2 regions of the Achromobacter sp. D10 genome follow, and region 2 is predicted to be linked to the other one. Evidence: predicted binding sites of a transcription regulator. Region 2 holds the regulator's gene; the other holds the start of a gene.
What was found. The regulator FliA, encoded in region 2, starts transcription of late flagellar genes. The targets are predictions, from matches to a motif close to CTAAAGTTTNNNNNNNNNNNGCCGNTA.
Positions count from the first base shown of each region.

Region 1: VCS63_RS12400 (flagellar protein FlaG) is a predicted target of FliA. The motif match lies at 5,629-5,655, and genes of this name have one in related genera.

Region 1 covers NZ_JAYJLE010000004.1:16,486-25,186, reverse strand. Annotated here, with positions in the region: gene folC (bifunctional tetrahydrofolate synthase/dihydrofolate synthase) at 1-791, opposite strand, end outside; gene VCS63_RS12425 (cupin domain-containing protein) at 956-1,372, shown strand; gene VCS63_RS12420 (tripartite tricarboxylate transporter substrate binding protein) at 1,439-2,410, shown strand; gene VCS63_RS12415 (CaiB/BaiF CoA transferase family protein) at 2,407-3,639, shown strand; gene VCS63_RS12410 (acyl-CoA dehydrogenase family protein) at 3,639-4,805, shown strand; gene VCS63_RS12405 (IclR family transcriptional regulator) at 4,843-5,580, opposite strand; gene VCS63_RS12400 (flagellar protein FlaG) at 5,723-6,100, shown strand; gene fliD (flagellar filament capping protein FliD) at 6,243-7,628, shown strand; gene fliS (flagellar export chaperone FliS) at 7,647-8,075, shown strand; gene VCS63_RS12385 (flagellar protein FliT) at 8,122-8,475, shown strand; gene VCS63_RS12380 (flagellar hook-length control protein FliK) at 8,472-8,701, shown strand, end outside.
Region 2 covers NZ_JAYJLE010000010.1:32,266-40,966, forward strand. Annotated here, with positions in the region: gene cheA (chemotaxis protein CheA) at 1-1,660, opposite strand, end outside; gene VCS63_RS22075 (response regulator) at 1,690-2,070, opposite strand; gene motB (flagellar motor protein MotB) at 2,073-3,062, opposite strand; gene motA (flagellar motor stator protein MotA) at 3,074-3,949, opposite strand; gene flhC (flagellar transcriptional regulator FlhC) at 4,449-5,030, opposite strand; gene flhD (flagellar transcriptional regulator FlhD) at 5,062-5,385, opposite strand; gene VCS63_RS22100 (RNA polymerase sigma factor FliA) at 5,818-6,573, shown strand; gene VCS63_RS22105 (FliC/FljB family flagellin) at 7,104-8,357, shown strand; gene VCS63_RS22110 (hypothetical protein) at 8,687-8,701, shown strand, end outside.

The DNA.
Region 1 (8,701 bases), on a different contig from region 2:
GCCGCCGAAGCATTCAGCAACTGATTGGCGCCGCGCAGCGCCGGATAGGCCAGGGAATTGCGGCGCTGTTCGCGTCCACCGTAAGCCCACTGCTGGCGATCGCCCGAATAGTTGAAATCACGGCCGAAGAGCCAGAGGTCGGCGCCGATTTCCTGGACATGGTCCAGCAGCGATTGCGGAGGCATGGGATCGCTGCAGATGGCCGGCCGCCCGCTGCGGTAGATGTGGGCTTTCTCGAAGCCGATCTTTTCACGCGTGTCGCCCAGCCAGTCGGTGTGGTCCAGGTCGACACTGGTGACGATGGAGCAATCGGCATCGACAATGTTCACGGCGTCCAGGCGACCGCCCAGGCCGACCTCCAGCACCACGGCGTCCAGCCTGGACTGCGAAAAGAGGCGCAGGATGGCCAAGGTGGTGAATTCGAAATAGGTCAGCGAGACCTCGCCGCGGGCGGCTTCAACCGCCTGGAACTGGGCGATCAACGCCTCGTCCGTGGCGATCTGGCCATTGATGCGGGCACGTTCGTTGAAGTCGATCAGGTGAGGCGAAGTGTAGAGCCCGACCTTATAGCCGGCCGCGAGCAGGATCGCTTCCAGCATGGCACAGGTGGACCCCTTGCCATTGGTGCCGCCGACGACGAACTTCACCCCGGACAACGCCAGCCCCATCCGGCCGGCCACTTCCCGCACCCGGTCCAGCCCCATGTCGATGGCAGTGGCGTGGATCGATTCCAGGTACTGCAGCCAATCGGGCAAGGTGGCGGAGGCGTCGGGCGTGCGGGCAGAAGACATGACTGGGCCGAGAGTGAAATAAGCCTTCGATTTTAGCAGTCCACGCACCGTGTTTTCCCTAATCCCCCAGGGAGCGACAAGGTATCCACCGCTAAAAACCGCTTGCCGATATTTTTTCCATACATAAAAATAATTTCACGTATGAAAATTTATTCGGACTGAACATGACACAACGCAAGACCCCGGCCTGGCTCGTGCGCGAGGCCTCCGTGCCCGGCTATCACCCTGCCAACCACACCGGCACCCTGAACCGCCGCCTGATCGGCCCCGACACCGTGGGCGCCCGCGGGGTGGAAGTGCTGCTGGGCGTCATCGACAAAGGCAAAGGGGCCTTGCCGCACGCCCATCCCGGCATCGAGCAGGTCTGCTACTTGCTTTCCGGCACGGCGCGGGCCCAAGTCCAGGACGAATGGGCTGACATGGGTCCCGGAGACTGCTGCTATTTCCCGCCGGACGTTCCGCACGTATTCACGGTCACGAGCGATGAGCCTGCCCGTCTGCTGGTGATCTACACCCCGCCTTATGAAGAATCCCCCGACCGCGTGATCCGCGGCTTTCCGGCGCCCCCCGCAGCCGCCTGAAGCGGCCACAGCCTCAGGCCGCGGACGCAGAAACCGCGCCTGGATTCCAAACCTGGAGACAACCCAATGAAAGTCCTGCCCCTGCTGGGCGCCGCCCTGATGAGCGGCGCGGCCCTGTTCACCGCGCCCGCCGCGCACGCCGCCGATTACCCAGCCAAACCCATCACCCTGATCGTTCCCTTCCCCGCCGGGTCGGGCACCGACGCGGTGGGCCGCATCTTCGGCGCCGAGCTCGCTACCATCCTGGGCCAGCAGGTCGTGGTGGAGAACAAACCTGGAGCCAATGCCACCATCGCGGCCAACTACGTGGCGCGCGCCAAGCCCGACGGCTACACGCTGTTCGTCACCACCAATACCTCTCATTCGGCCGCGCCATGGCTGATGAAAAACGTGCCGTACGACCCGGTCAAGGATTTCACCCCCATCGCCCGCGGCGGCAACCTGCCCTTCATTCTGGTCGTCAACCCGAAGCGCCCATGGAAAACGGTGGGTGAATTGGTGGCCGACGCCCGCCAGCGCCCCGGCCGCATTACCTATGCCAGCGGGAACAGCACCGGCATCGTCGCGGGCGCCACCCTGGCCAACCGCGCCAAGATCGACATCCTGCATGTGCCCTATAAGGGCACGCCACAGGGGCTGACCGACGTGGTGGGCGGGCAGGTCGACTTCATGTTCACCGACCTCGCTTCCGGTTTGCCGTTCGTGCAGTCGGGCCAATTGCGTGCCCTGGCGGTGTCGACCGCGGAACGCAGCGCCATCGTGCCCGACCTGCCGTCCATGGCCGAATCCGGCGTGCAGGACTTCGACCTGAACTCCTGGAATGGCTATTTCGGCCCGGCCGGCATGCCGCCGGAAATCGTGGCCAAGCTGAATGCGGCGATCAACCAGGTGGTCGCCAAGCCGGACGTGCAAAAACGCCTGGCCGGCCTGGGGTTCGACGCGTTCTCCAGCACACCGCAAGCCTTCGCCCAGTTCGTGAGTGCGCAGCTGGACCTGTGGGGCAAGCTGATCCGTGACGCAGGAATCGAGCAGCAATGAGCGACAAGCCACAATCCGAAGCGCCTGCGGCCGGCCCCCTGGCGGGCCTGCGCATCCTGGACTTGAGCACGGTCGTCATGGGCCCCTACGCCACTCAGGTCCTGGCCGACCTGGGCGCCGACGTCATCAAGGTCGAACCGCCCGCGGGCGACAACATGCGCGCGGTCGGCCCCATGCGCAATCCGGGGATGGGACATATCTATTTGCACCTGAACCGCAACAAGCGGTCCATCGTGCTGGACCTGAAGACGCCAGAAGGCCTTACGGCCTGCCTGAAGCTGGCCGAAGACTGCGACGCCCTGCTCTACAACATCCGCCCCCAGGCGATGGCCCGGCTCGGTTTGTCCTACGAAGCCGTGGCAGCGCGCAATCCCCGCATCATTTACCTGGGCGCCTATGGCTATGGCGAGGCCGGTCCCTATGCCGGACGGCCCGCCTACGATGACCTGATCCAGGGACAGACCGGCATTGCCGCCCTCTCCGCCCAACAGAGCGCAGATGTGCCGCGTTACGCACCGCTCACCCTGGCCGACCGCGCGGTGGGCTTGCACGTCGGCATCGCGCTGTTGTCCGCGGTGCTGCATGCACGCGGCACAGGGCGGGGCCAACAGGTCGAACTTCCCATGTTCGAAGGCATGGCTCACCTTGTGCTGGGCGACCATCTGGGCGGCGCGACCTTCGATCCGCCGATGGGCCCTACCGGCTATGCCCGCCTGCTGGCGCCGCACCGGCGCCCCTACGCCACCGCTGACGGCTACATCTGCCTGCTTATCTACAACGACAAGCATTGGCGCAACTTCTTCGATCTGATCGGCCGGCCCGAGCTGTCGCAAGACCCGCGTTTCAGTTCGCACGGCGCGCGCGCCGCCCACATCAGCGAGGTCTACGCCTTTGTCGCCGACGTCATCGCCACCCGGCCCAGCCAGGACTGGCTAGAAGGACTGGCGCGGGCGGACATCCCCGCCTCGCCGCTCTATACCGTGGACGATCTGCTGCAGGATGAACATCTGGCCGCGACCGGCTTTATCCGGACCATGGACCACCCCAGCGAAGGCCCCATCCGCACAACCGCTCCTCTCGGCAAATACGAAAGCACTCCCACCTCCATACGCCGCCCCGCCCCCAGGCTGGGCCAACACAGCCGCGAAGTGCTGGCCGAGGCCGGCTACGACCATGCCTGCATCGACGCCTTGGCGGCCCGCGGCATCACTCACGATGGAAACGACTGATGGACTTTGAATTCACCCCAGAACAGCTGGCGCTGCGAGATGCCGTCTCCCGAATCTGCGAACGCTATCCGGATGAATACTGGCTGGAGCGCGACCGCGAAGGCGGCTTCCCGGAGCCCCTGCATGCCGATCTGGCTCGCGACGGCTGGCTGGGCATCGCCATGCCCCAAGAATATGGCGGCGCGGGCCTGGGCATGACCGAAGCGGCGCTGATGATGCAAACCATTGCGGCTTCCGGCGCAGGCTTTACCGGCGCCTCGGCCGTCCATATGAACATCTTCGGCCTGAACCCGGTCGTGGTCTTTGGCAGCGACGAGCAGCGCCGCCGCTGGCTGGAACCCTTGATCGCCGGCCGCGAGAAAGCCTGCTTCGCGGTGACCGAACCGGACGCCGGGCTGGACACCACCAAGCTGCGTACCCGCGCCGAACGCCAAGGCGACGAATACGTCGTGCATGGCCGCAAGATCTGGATATCGACCGCCCAGGTCGCCCACAAAATGCTGCTGTTGGCGCGCACCACCCCGCTATCCGATGTCGAAAAACCGACGCAGGGACTGTCGCTGTTTTATACGGACCTGAACCGCGACAAGATTGAAGTGCGTGAAATCGAGAAAATGGGCCGCAAGGCGGTGGACTCGAACATGCTCTTCATCGATGGCCTGCGCATTCCCGTGGCCGACCGCATCGGCGAGGAAGGGCGAGGGTTTGAGTACATCCTGCACGGCCTGAATCCCGAGCGCATCCTCATCGCGGCGGAAGCGGTGGGCATCGGCCGCGCAGCACTGGAACGCGCCGTGAAATACGCGGGCGAGCGTACGGTGTTCGGCCGCCCGATAGGCCAGAACCAGGGGATCCAGCATCCGTTGGCTCAGGCCTGGATGCAGCTGGAAGCGGCGGATCTGATGGTTTTCAAGGCTGCCAGCCTCTATGACGCGGGCAAGCCTTGCGGTCCCTACGCCAACTCGGCCAAGTATCTTGCGGCCGAAGCCGGCTACAACGCCTGCCAGACCGCCGTCATGACTCTGGGCGGCATGGGCTACGCCAAGGAATACCACGTAGAGCGCCTGCTGCGCGAGAGCTTCATTCCCCGCATCGCGCCGGTCAGCCCGCAACTGATCATGTGCTTCATAGCGGAAAAAGTGCTGGGGCTGCCCAAGTCCTACTGAGAGCCGCAAATCCCCGCCGGGGCGCAAGGCCTGCCTGTCAGGCCTGCTGCTCCAGCGCCGTGCAGGCCGACCGCAGTATCCGCGCATACGCCTCCTGCTGCGGCTCGATCCGATAGATCGGTCCGCCTACTGAAATCGCATAATGTTCGCCGGACAAGGTAACGGGCCAGGCAATCGCTCCCACGTCGGCTATCGATTCCCCGCTATTCATGAACCAACCGCGCTGGCGGGACAGATCCAGGTCAGCCAGCAAGGCCTCGCGGGTAACCAAGGTGCGCTCGTTGTGGCGCGTCATGGGCATGCTTGCGAGCATGGCGTCGCGGGCGGGTTCGTCCAGCAGGGATAGCAAGGCCTTTCCCAGCGAATTTGCGTGAACGTCCTTGAATTCGCCCGCAACAGGCGCGTATCTGATGGTATGGGGCGAATCCAGCACATCCAGATAGACCACTCGCCCATCCTGGCTCAGCTTGGCGAAAACAATTGTTTCCCTCGTTGCGTCCCTTAATTCTGCAAGACTGGGATAGACCCGGTCCAACACAGGATCTGCGCGAGCGATGCGCTGGGCCATGGCAAGCAGCCTGCCCGTCGGGTAATAGCCCTGGCGCCGCCCGGTTTCATAGAGATAGCCCAACCCCGTCAGGGTTCGGATCAGCGCCAGGCAACTCGATACCGGTACATCCAGCAAGCGGGCCAGTTCAGATAGAGGGAGCGCGCGCTTTTCGCGGGCATAGGTTTCGATTATTTCGATAACTCGCAGCGCCGTCTTGACACTCATTGCCCGATCCGAACTGTTTATCACGTGAAACATTTGGCTCGCCGGCGGCTAAAGTTCCTTGCGGGCCTGCCGTAATGGTAGCTGAGAATTCCCTGAAAACAGCGCGTTCCTCCGAGACGCCCACATCGCCGTTGGAGTGATCATGGCCGTAACCCCGCTAGCCCCCGCCTCGTTTGCACCCGCCCCGGTCGCAGCCGCACCGGTCGCGCCGGACCCCGCCGTGAGCGTCGTGCCCGCGGCCGCCGCAACGAACAGCGGAGCTTCGGACAGCGCAACGTCGGACCAATCCGATTCGCAGAAGCTTCCCTTGGACAAGGCTCTGGACGAAATCAACGACCAAATGAAGTCTTGGTCCACGCAGTTGAAATTTGAGATCGACCCCAATGTGCACCAGGTCGTGGTTTCTGTGGTAGACGCAGAATCTGGTGATGTCATCCGCACGATCCCCAGCGAAACGTTGCTGAAAATCGCCAAGATGATCGTGAACATGCAAGGCAACGGTATTAAGACTTCGGCGTAATACGGCCCCAAATTTTGATTTGATCTACCGCTGAGCGGTCGACGCTTTGGAAGCGCCGAATTAGGCCCGCCTTATGCCCTTACCCGGCCAATCGCCGGCTTCGTATTTTTGACAGAATCGCATCGCTAGGAAGGAATTTCACATGGCCTCCATCACCAACCTCGGCTCGACCACCGGACTTCCTCTGGAGGAGATCCTCACCAAGCTTCAAGCTGCAGAGGACAAAAAGCTGAGCCTGTACACGACCCGCCAGGCAAGCTACGAGGCCCGCGTAAGCGCCTTTGGCCAAATTCAAAGCGCGGTGGAAGCCGTGCAGAAAGCCGCTGAAGCACTGGGCAAGAATTCCGTCCTGGACGCGGTAAAAGCCAACGTCTCGGGCAACGGCTTGACCGCGACTGTGGGCACCGATGGCGCCACCATGGGGGAGTACTCCATCAAGGTGAACAAGCTGGCCACCGCACACACCCTCCAATCCGGATTGGTTGCGGACCGAAAGGCGTTCAATGGTGCGACCGGCTCATTCACGATTGAACTGACCAATGGCGAAACCCGCACCATCGACCTGAAAAACGACACTTCGCTGAACGGCATCGCCAGTGCGATCAATAGCGATGACAAGGTCGGAGTACGGGCCAGCATCATCAATGACGGCAGCGGCAACAGCTACCTGATGCTGAGCGCCAAGGACACAGGCGAACAGGCATCGGTGAAGTCGATCACGGTCACCGGCGATCAAAAACTCAAGGACATCCTGAACTACAACACGGACCCGGCCGATCTCAACCCGAAGATGGCGCAACAGACAGTCCCCGTGGACGCTGAGATCGAAGTCAACGGCATCCCCATCAAGAGTGGTAGCAACAGCATTTCCACCGCTATCGATGGCGTAACCTTGAACCTGACGGCCACGACCGAAGCTGGTAAGACAGTCACCCTGAAGCTGGAAAGCGACACCAGTGTCGCCAGCAAGGCGGTTCAGGAATTCGTCACCGCATATAACTCGCTGCAAAACACGATTGCCAAGCACACCGCATTCGACGTTGTCGCAGAAACCAATCAGGCCCTTACCGGTGACGCCACAACCCGTAGTATCCAGTCCACCATGTCCAACGCACTGCGAGTCGTGACGTCGGAAGGAACTCTGCGGTCGTTGGCTGACCTGGGTGTCACGCTTGACCCGAAGACCGGCACGTTGAAGGTCGATCAGAAGCAACTGGACAAGGCGCTGGTCGAAAACCCCGCCGACGTCAAGCGCATTATGACCTCGACGAATGGCCTTACTGCGCAGTTCACGGCAGCCGCGAAAAGCATGTTGGGCGACAACGGCTCAATCAAGATTCGTCAGGAAGGCCTGACCGAATCCATCAAAGATGTCAAGGATCAGCTCACCCGAGCCAAAGCCAGCAGCGACGCCTCCATGGCAACCATGCGCGCCCAGTTCGTTGCGTTGGAGAAGTTCGTGTCTCAGCAAACGGCCACTGCCAACTATCTGACTCAACAATTCGCAGCCCTGAGCAAGTCCAAGTAACCTACAGAAGATGTATCGATGACTTATGCCGCCCGCCGCCCGACCGGATCTTATTCCGTGCGTTCCTACGCCGAGATCGGCCTGGAAACACAAATCCTGGGGGCCAGCCCGGAAAGGCTGATTTCGCTGCTGTACATGGGCGCCCGGGCGGCAATCGGGCAGGCTCGCCTCCACCTGCAGGAAGGCAGGATCACGGAACGGGGCGCAGCCATCTCGAAGGCCATCAAGATTGTCGACGAAGGCTTGAAAACCGGCCTGAACATGGAGGCGGGCGGCGAAATCGCCGCCAACCTCGCCCGCCTGTACGACTACATTGTCCGCACGCTGCTGATGGCAAACCTGAAAGCAGATCCGGAAGCGCTCGAAACGGCGGATCGCCTGTTGGCGGATCTGGCCGAGGCCTGGCAGACATCCATTGATCGCCCTGCCGGGGGCGTGCAGCCTTGACGGCACTGCATACGCACCGTCCAGCAATCGAACGCCCGAGATTTCCATGACGTCCACGACCCAGTACACCTCCCCCATCCTGGAACACTACCAGGAGATCGCTCTCATCACGGGAGAAATGCTAGCAGCCGCCCAGGCCGGCGACTGGGATGGAGCGATGGTCCACGGACAACAATATTGTGAGCTGGTAGAACGCCTGCGCCAGACCGAGCAGTCCGTGCCGCTGGACGAAGCTGGCCGCGCCATGAAGTACGACCTGCTCGTGCGCATTCTTGACAACGACGCACTGACTCGGGATTTGGCACTTCCCCAACTGGCCCGCCTTGGGGACTTGCTGGGACGCATGAAGCGCCAGCAAACCCTGCTGTCCGCCTACGGCTACCAGGCGCCTGAAGAATGAGCGTAGGTCCCGCCGCACTCGGCAATGTCCTGGTGCAGCGGCTGGACGCCGTGCTAGGCACGACAATGTCCGCCGCCAGCGCCAATCAGGTTTCGGGCGCACGGCCTGACGCGGTCAGCCAGCCAGGCAATCTGGAAAAGCCCGGCCCCTCGGACGGATCTACCCGCGACCCACGGCAAGGCATACAGACTGGCGGCGCCCGCGGCGACCGCCAGAATACTGTCGT
Region 2 (8,701 bases):
TGGTGCCGTTGCCCGGCTCGCACGAGAGCTGCACGTGGCCGCCCATGTCCTGGATGTTCCGACGCACCACGTCCATGCCCACGCCACGCCCGGAAATGTCCGTGACCTTTTCGGCCGTGGAGAAACCTGGCGCGAAGATCAGCTGCCAGATTTCATCGTCCGGTGAATTTTCATTGACCGCCAGGCCTTGCGCGATCGCCTTCTTCAGGATTTTTTCGCGGTTCAGGCCGCCACCGTCATCGCTGACTTCGATGACGATATTGCCGCCATTGTGCTGAGCGGACAACACCAGTTGTCCGACCGGATCCTTGCCTGCAGCGATGCGTCTTTCGGGTGTTTCGATGCCGTGATCCAGGCTGTTGCGCACCAGGTGCGTCAGCGGATCGATGATGCGTTCGATGAGACTCTTGTCCAGCTCGGTCGCGCGGCCATGCGTCTGCAGTTCGATCTGCTTGCCCATCTTGCTGGCGATGTCTCGCACCAGGCGCGGGAAGCGGCTGAAGACGTAGTCCATGGGCATCATCCGGATGGACATGACCGCTTCCTGCAAGTCGCGGGCATTGCGCTCCAGTTGCTCCATGCCGTTGAGCAAGCGATCGTGCAGCACCGGATCGAGCGTGGACGCGGTCTGCGCCAGCATTGCCTGCGTGATGACCAGCTCACCCACCAGATTGATCACCTGGTCGACTTTCTCGACGCCTACACGGATCGAGGTCGACTCCTTGTCCGCATGCGCAGGGGCTGCGGCGGCTGGACGGGCGGCACGGGTCGCTTGCGTGATCGCCTCGGCGGCAGCCGCGGACTCGGCCACTGCGGGTGCCTGCGGAGCCGGAGCCGCGGCAGGCGCAGGAGTGGCGGCAGGCGCGGCGGCCGCCACCGGCGCAAGGGCCGCGGCCGGAGCAGCTTCGTGGCCGATTTCGAGCTGGTCGCCGTCGACGATGAAGCAGCAGACGGCCTCGATATCATCCGGCGTGCAGGTACTGTCCATCCATACGGTCAGCGCGCCATCGGCGCGCTCGCTGGCTTTGACGTTGCCGAGATTGCCCATTTCCTCGAGCAAGGAAGCTGCGTCCTTGTCCGAAACCTTGGTAATGCGCACGCGCAACGGCAGTGTGCCGGTTTCTGCGGCCTGAGCCTGCGGCGCGGCCGCGGGTTCGGGACTTGGCACCGGAGCCGCCTGCGCCGGGGCCTGAACCTGAACCGGCGGCGGGGTCGCAGGCGCGGGAGCTTGTGCCGGCGCGGATTCTGCGGCGGGATCCTTATGCTCCAGCGCAAGCTGCCTCAACACGGCGCAGATACGCTCAAACACGGCTTCATCGGGCTCTTCGGAGGCCCGATAGGCATCCAGTTGGCTTTTGAGCACGTCTTTCGTTTCCAAGAAAATATCGATCATGTCCGTGCGCAGCGCCATTTCGCCACGACGGATCGCGTCCAGGAGGTTTTCCAGCAAGTGGGTCGTGCCCGCCAGCTGCGTAAAGCAGCCGAACGTCGCCGCCCCACCCTTGATCGAGTGGGCCGCGCGGAAAATTGCGTTGAGCTGTTCGATGTCGGGCGCGCCCACATCGAGCTCAAGCAGCAATTGCTCCATTTGCGCGAGCAGCTCATCGGCCTCGTCGAAAAAGGTCTCGTAAAACTGACTGAGGTCCAAACCAGAACTCATGACCCGTACGCCTTCAAAAATGAACCTGCTTACGCGCCGGCCTGCTCGTCGAGCAGTTCAGACGCCAATTCCACCAGCACGTCGGGATCGACGGGCTTGGACAGCCAGCCGCAAACCCCAAGATCCCGGGCAGCCATCTTGCTATCCACGTCGTCTTCGGTGGTCAGCACCAGTACCGGCACATCCACGTATTCGTCTTCCTGGCGCAAACCCTGGATCAGCTCCAGCCCACCCATGACCGGCATGTTCCAGTCGCTGACCACCAGGTCCACGGGATGGCTGCGCGCCATTTCCAGCGCTTCCTGACCGTTGCCGGCCGTAAGAACCTTCCACCCCGCGCCCGTCAACGTCGCCTGGACGATCATCCGCATCGTCGCCGAGTCGTCCGCCACAAGAATCGTTGCCGCCATTGCTATCGAACCCCTTCCGCGGACGGGTTGTTCTCCGTCTCGCCTGGTTTGGTTGCCGTCGTGGCCTGGGCCGCGGCTCGCGCCGCTTCCACCGCCGTTCCCACCTCGCGAGCATCCTTTGCGCTGACATCCGCGGCTGCGGCGTTCTCGCTTTCGATGCGCCGTTGGGTGCTCAGATTGAGCACCACGAGGCTGATACGTCTATTAACGGCCGCGTACGGGTCATCTTTAACGAGGCTCATGCTGGACGACAGCCCCTGGATACGCAGGACCTTGCTTTCGTTCATGCCGCCGGCCACCAACTCCTGCCGCGACGCGTTGGCACGGTCCGCCGAAAGCTCCCAGTTGCTATAGGCGCGTTCGCCGCGCGCATACTGCGAGGCGTCGGTGTGCCCCGAAATACTGACCTTGTTGGGCAATTCGTTCAGCACCGGCCCAAGTTCCCGCAGGATGTCACGCATGTATGGCTGCACTTCCGCACGGCCGGTAGCGAACATGGGACGGTTCTGGTTATCGATAATCTGGATACGCAAGCCCTCAGTGGTGAGGTCGATCAGCAGTTGCGGCCGGAAAGTCTTCAGCACAGGGCTGGTTTCGATAACGTTTTCGAGGCGCTTTTTCAAATTCTCGAGGCGATGCTGCTCGCGGCGCTCGGCATCGCCCATGGGCTGAGCCTCGACCCGGTTGCCCTGCGCGCGGCGCACATCGCCTTCGCTGCGCAAGGGGTCGCTGCCGCCGCCCGGCACCGCACTGGTTTCGGCCGAACTGCTGGGCCCGCCCGTGATGGCCACGCGCAACGGCATGCGGAAGTACTCCGCTATACCCTTGAGCTCTTCGCGCGGCACGATGCTGACCAGCCACATCACCAGAAAGAACGCCATCATCGCCGTGATGAAGTCGGCGTAAGCGATTTTCCAGCTGCCCCCGTGATGCCCGCCGCCATGGACCTTCTTGCGGCGGATCACCACACGGTGGTTGTTTACCGTGCTCATGGCCTGCTCCGTCAGGCCTTGCCGGGGGTCGCGGACTTGGCTTGCCGGACGTGCTCTTCCAGCTCACCGAAGGTCGGACGCACCGCGGAGAACAGCACCTTACGGCCAAACTCGACCGCCAGTTGGGGCGGATAACCGTTCATGCTGGCCAACAGCGTGGTCTTGATGCATTCCAGAATCTTGGTGGCTTCGTCGCTGCGGCGCTCGACGCGCGAGGCCAGCGGACCCACGAAGCCGTAAGCCAGCAAAATCCCGAGGAAAGTGCCCACCATCGCCTTGGAAATCAGGTCACCCAGGATAGCGGGGGGCTGATCCACGGCGGCCAGCGCCTTGATCACGCCCAGCACCGCGGCCACGATACCGAAGGCCGGCAGGCCGTCGGCCATCTGCTGCAGGGCACGCACAGGCACCTCGCGTTCATGGCGGTAGGTCTCGATTTCCTCGTCCATGAGGGTTTCGATTTCGAACGAACTCATGTTGCCGCTGATCATGATGCGCAGGTAGTCCGTGATGAACTCCATGAGCTTGGCGTCTTTGGCGATGCGGGGATATTCACTGAAGATCGGGCTGGATTCAGGGTCCTCGATATGCGATTCGATCGCCATGAGGCCTTCGCGGCGCGCCTTGTTCAGCAGCACGTACAGGAGCGCCATCAGCTCCATGTATACGTCCTTGCCATAGCGCGAGCTCTTCAGCGTGTCCGGCAGCGCGGCCTTGACCAGCATCAGTGACTTCTTGCTGTTGCTGGCGAGGAAAGCTCCGAAGGCCGCCCCGAAGATCAGGGTGAGCTCGAACGGCTGGTACAGCGCGCCCAGGTGGCCGCCCAGCGCTATGAAGCTGCCGACGACCGACACGGCCACCACGAGAAAACCGATAACAATCAACACATCAGGCCCCTGCCAACGAAGTCAAAAAAAAGCCCCCACGCCGCGCCTTCGGCTTGCTGCCCCCCAAGGGGGCGTTTTTGCCTTGGGACGGCCCGGCGGCAAAAATGCCCCCACGCCGCGCCTTCGGCTTGCTGCCCCCAAGGGGGCTTTTTGCCTTGGGGCGGCCCGGCGGCAACAATGCCCCCCCCACGCCGCGCCGTCGGCTTGCTGCCCCCAAGGGGGCTTTTTGCCTTGGGGCGGCCCGGCGGCAACAATGCCCCCCCCACGCCGCGCCGTCGGCTTGCTGCCCCCAAGGGGGCTTTTTGCCTTGGGGCGGCCCGGCGGCAACAATGCCCCCCCCCCACGCCGCGCCTTCGGCTTGCTGCCCCCAAGGGGGCTTTTTGCCTTGGGGCGGCCCGGAGGCAAAACAACGGCGTCAATGATCCCCTGTTCCCCCCGGGCCAAAAAGGCGGGTTACGGGGGGTTTTCCAGGGCTTTTGATGTATTTGGATACCGCAGGTCAGAGCCGGGCGGTATTCGCAGTGGGCGCGGCACGGGTGCCGGCGCGCGCCTTGGCCGCGGCGCGTGTCTTGCCGGCGCGGGGTGGCGGACGGCAGATCGCGCACACGAAATCCGACTGGGGATCGTGGGCATGGGCGATGAAATGCCCACCGCACTGGCGGCAGGCGGACATTTGCAGCATGCCGCTATCGAAAAATCGCACCAGCATCCAGGCGCGGGTGAAGCTCAGGACGGGCTCCGCGCCTTCGGCGGCATCGGTACCGGCGTTCTCGAGATAGAGGCGATACGCGTCGATGGTGGCGCGGATGCCCTTGCTGCTGGTGCGCGTATTCAGGAACGAATACACGTTATAGAAGAGCGAGGAATGGATGTTCGGCAGCCAGGTCATGAACCAGTCGACCGAGAAAGGCAGCATGCCCTTGGGTGGCGAGCAACCGCGGATTTCGCGGTACAGGCGCGCCAGGCGGTCGTGGCTGAGACTGGTTTCAGCCTCCAGCACCTGCAGCCGGGCTCCCAAAGTGATCATGGAGCTGGCAAGCAGGATGTCATCCGCTTCCTGCGAAACGCTCTTGGTGGCCATTACATGTGTTCCGGATGGAATGATCAGGCCGTCAGGCCAATTCTTCGACCGGCTGCTTGGCCAGCAGGATGGTTGCATGCGCTTGTTGCAGCGCACCACCCAGGACGTCATGGGTCAGGGCGGACAGCAGGCTGTAGTCGTCGAAGCGGAAGCGGCACAGAAGCGAGCTGGAGCTGGCGAGCTTGACCAGTTGGGCCGGCGATAGACGCATCAGGATGTCCGCGACTTCATTGCTGAACCCCAAGCGGAACATCGATGCCGCGTAATCGTCGCGCAGCATGCGTTGTGCCAGTAACAAATATGACAGATTCACTTCACGAATGTCTGTCAGCAATGAATTTTCGACTTGTTGCACGCCCAACTCCCTATTCCCTATCCCGCCGATGGGGGCTTGTGTAAGCAAAAGCTCGGGAAATCCCGCCGCTTTTGCATCCGATACACCTCGCATTGATGCGAAATGTATCATTTGTTCGCAATTTAAGTAAAATTTACCACAGGTGATGTCATTTTCTATGACTTATATGACAAAACTTTGTTGATGTTGCGCAACTTACCGTTTCAGATACAGCTTGACATAAAAATTTCAGACAAATTTACGTCAATTTGGCAAATAAGCATTCAAAACATTGCGTACTTTGAGGAATGAAATGCCCTTATTTGCCGACAATGGCACCTTGCAGATCACTCAATCCAGCTAGCTTTAGCGCAGCCGCGCGTTTGTCGACAATGTCGCGAATTGACAACAACCGACAACGCGTCACGATGGACACCGCCAGACATTCCCGCAATGCCCCACGCAGATGACAGCCTGGTCGAATATGCCCCGCTAGTGCGGAAGCTGGCCCTGCAATTGCTCGCCAGACTACCGGCCAGCGTAGAACTCGACGACCTGATACAGGCCGGCATGATCGGCCTGTTGGACGCCGTGCGCCGTTACCAGGAAACCGCGGACGCCCAGTTCGAAACGTATGCCACCACCCGCATCCGCGGCGCGATGCTGGACGAACTCCGCGGCCAGGACTGGTTGCCGCGCAGCGTGCGCGCCAAGGCGCGCAAGATCGAGCAGGCGATCCAGCAACTCGAACAGCGTTTGATGCGCGCGCCCAGCGAAGCCGAGATCGCGCAACAGCTCGCCATGCCGCTGGACGAGTACCAGACGCTACTGCACGACGCCCAAGGCGTGCAGATCGTGCATTACGAAGATTTCACTACTGAGTCCGACGCTGCCGGCGGCCCGTCCGACTGGGCAGCCACCCTGAACCATGGGGCGGCCGGCGGTAATCCACTGGACTCGCTCTTGGCCGGCGACTTCCGCCAGGCGCTGATCCATGCGATAGACGCCCTCCCCGAGCGCGAAAAACTGTTGCTGTCGCTCTGTTACGAACAAGGGCTGAACCTGAAGGAAATCGGCGCGATCCTGAACGTGACCGAGGCGCGGGTGTGCCAGCTGCGGTCCCAGGCGACGGCGCGGATCCGGGCGAAGCTCAAGGAGCAGGCCTGGCAGGAATTGCCGCAGGATGGACAAATCGCGCAGGTGATTTAGGCCTGAGCGCATCCGCGCGCACCAGCAATCTGCTGCGCGCAACCGCCGCCACTAAAGAAGTGCCAGCAAAACGGACGCAACGAGCGTCCGTTTTGCTTTGGGTGCCGAAAACGTTTTGCTTTGGTTGCCGAAAACACATCGACCGTTCCGGACGACGCCTGCCTACTTTCCTCCGGGGACAACGAGGATGGATGGCCCTATAGAGGGATGCCCCCCGTAGATGGGTAGCCCTATACCCAGCAAAGGGGTAGTCCCATACATAGCCACCCAATATAGCCGCCCCGACTTGGTCCCCCGACATGGGGGTCGGACCTCACCCGCTGAGGCATGACCAGCGCGCCCGGGAAGAACAACAAGGTGGAAGAAAAATTTCGACTTTCGCGAAATAGCGCTAAAGATTGATTTTGGAGTGCCGTAATCCTGGCAACGGAGAGATTCCTAGACACCAAGTCGACGAACTTTCCCGTTAACACCAGTGGGCGGCCTTGCTGCCCAGTTTGAAGAAGCCTTTCTCTCTTGGGAGCCTGAACATGGCTGCAGTTATCAATACCAACTACCTCTCGCTGGTTGCTCAGAACAACCTGAACAAGTCGCAATCTTCCCTGGGCAGCGCCATCGAGCGCCTGTCGTCGGGCCTGCGCATCAACAGCTCCAAGGACGACGCCGCTGGCCAAGCCATTGCCAACCGCTTCACGGCCAACGTCAACGGCCTGACCCAAGCCGCCCGTAACGCCAACGATGGCATCTCGATCGCTCAAACGACCGAAGGCGCACTGAACGAAATCAACAACAACCTGCAACGCATCCGTCAGTTGTCCGTGCAAGCGGTCAGCGGCACCAACTCGGATTCCGACCTGCGCTCGATCCAGGACGAAATCCAGCAACGTCTGGACGAAATCGACCGTGTGTCGACCCAAACGCAATTCAACGGCGTTAAGGTCCTGTCGGCCGACAACAAGCTGACGATCCAAGTCGGCGCCAACGACAACGAAACCATCAGCATCGATCTGAAGCAAATCACCGCCGGCACGCTGGGCCTGGGCAGCTTCAGCGTCGCGGGCCCGACTGTCAACGCATCTGGCGCGATCACGAAGGCAGACGGCACTGCCGCCACCTCCGTGGGGGCGGCCGAATTCAAGAAGGTCTTCGGCAACGATACCCAATTCACGGCATCTGCGGTCAGCTTCGGTAGCGGCGCTCAGGCTGACTTCGCCCAAAAGCTGGGTGTTGCCTCGGGTAGCATTTCGCTCGGCGCTGATCTGAAGTCCGATGGTCGTGGCAACTGGTATGCCACCGTGACCGTCACCCCCTCTACGGCTACTGAAGTCGAAAACTTGGCCAGCCGCGGCATAACGGTCGGCGCGGATGGCAATGCCCTGGCATCTGGGGCCGCCTCCCAGTTCTACATCGCCGTGAACCCGCAATCGACCACTTCGACGGGTACCGCTACCGCCGCGTACACGCTCACCAGCAGCGACCTCAGCGTGGCCGCCATGACCACCGGCTCCACCGCCAACCCGCTGGCCAAGCTGGACAAGGCGCTGTCGGACGTCGACTCCCTGCGCGGTGAACTCGGCGCGGTCCAGAACCGTTTCGAATCGACGATCGCCAACCTGAACAACACCATCACCAACCTGTCCGCCGCCCGTTCGCGTATTCAAGACGCCGACTACGCCACGGAAGTGTCGAACATGACCAAGGCCCAGATCCTGCAACAAGCTGGTACCTCGGTTCTGGCGCAAGCCAACCAAGTGCCGCAAACGGTTCTGTCGCTGCTGCGTTAATCACGCCGCAACGCCTGACGCTCGGGTAGACGCAGAGCTGAAAGGCTTTGCTCTCCAGGCACCGACCGAGGGCCCTCACGCCCTCGTCGAGACTAACAAGCCGGCATACGCCGGCTTGTTTTATTTTTTTAGGTACGGCACCCAGTTTGCATGGGCCCTATTTGCTCACGACGGACATGAGCAACGAAGCCGCCAAGTCCGAGGTGTCCGGGCACGGTATTCACCCGCGTCGCAATCTAGCCCCATTTTTTCGGACTGTTCTCCCTTTTCACGCGGTCCATTTGGCTCATACTCCCGATTGCACGCCTTTGTATCCATAGTTTTCCAACATGACCGCGACGCCC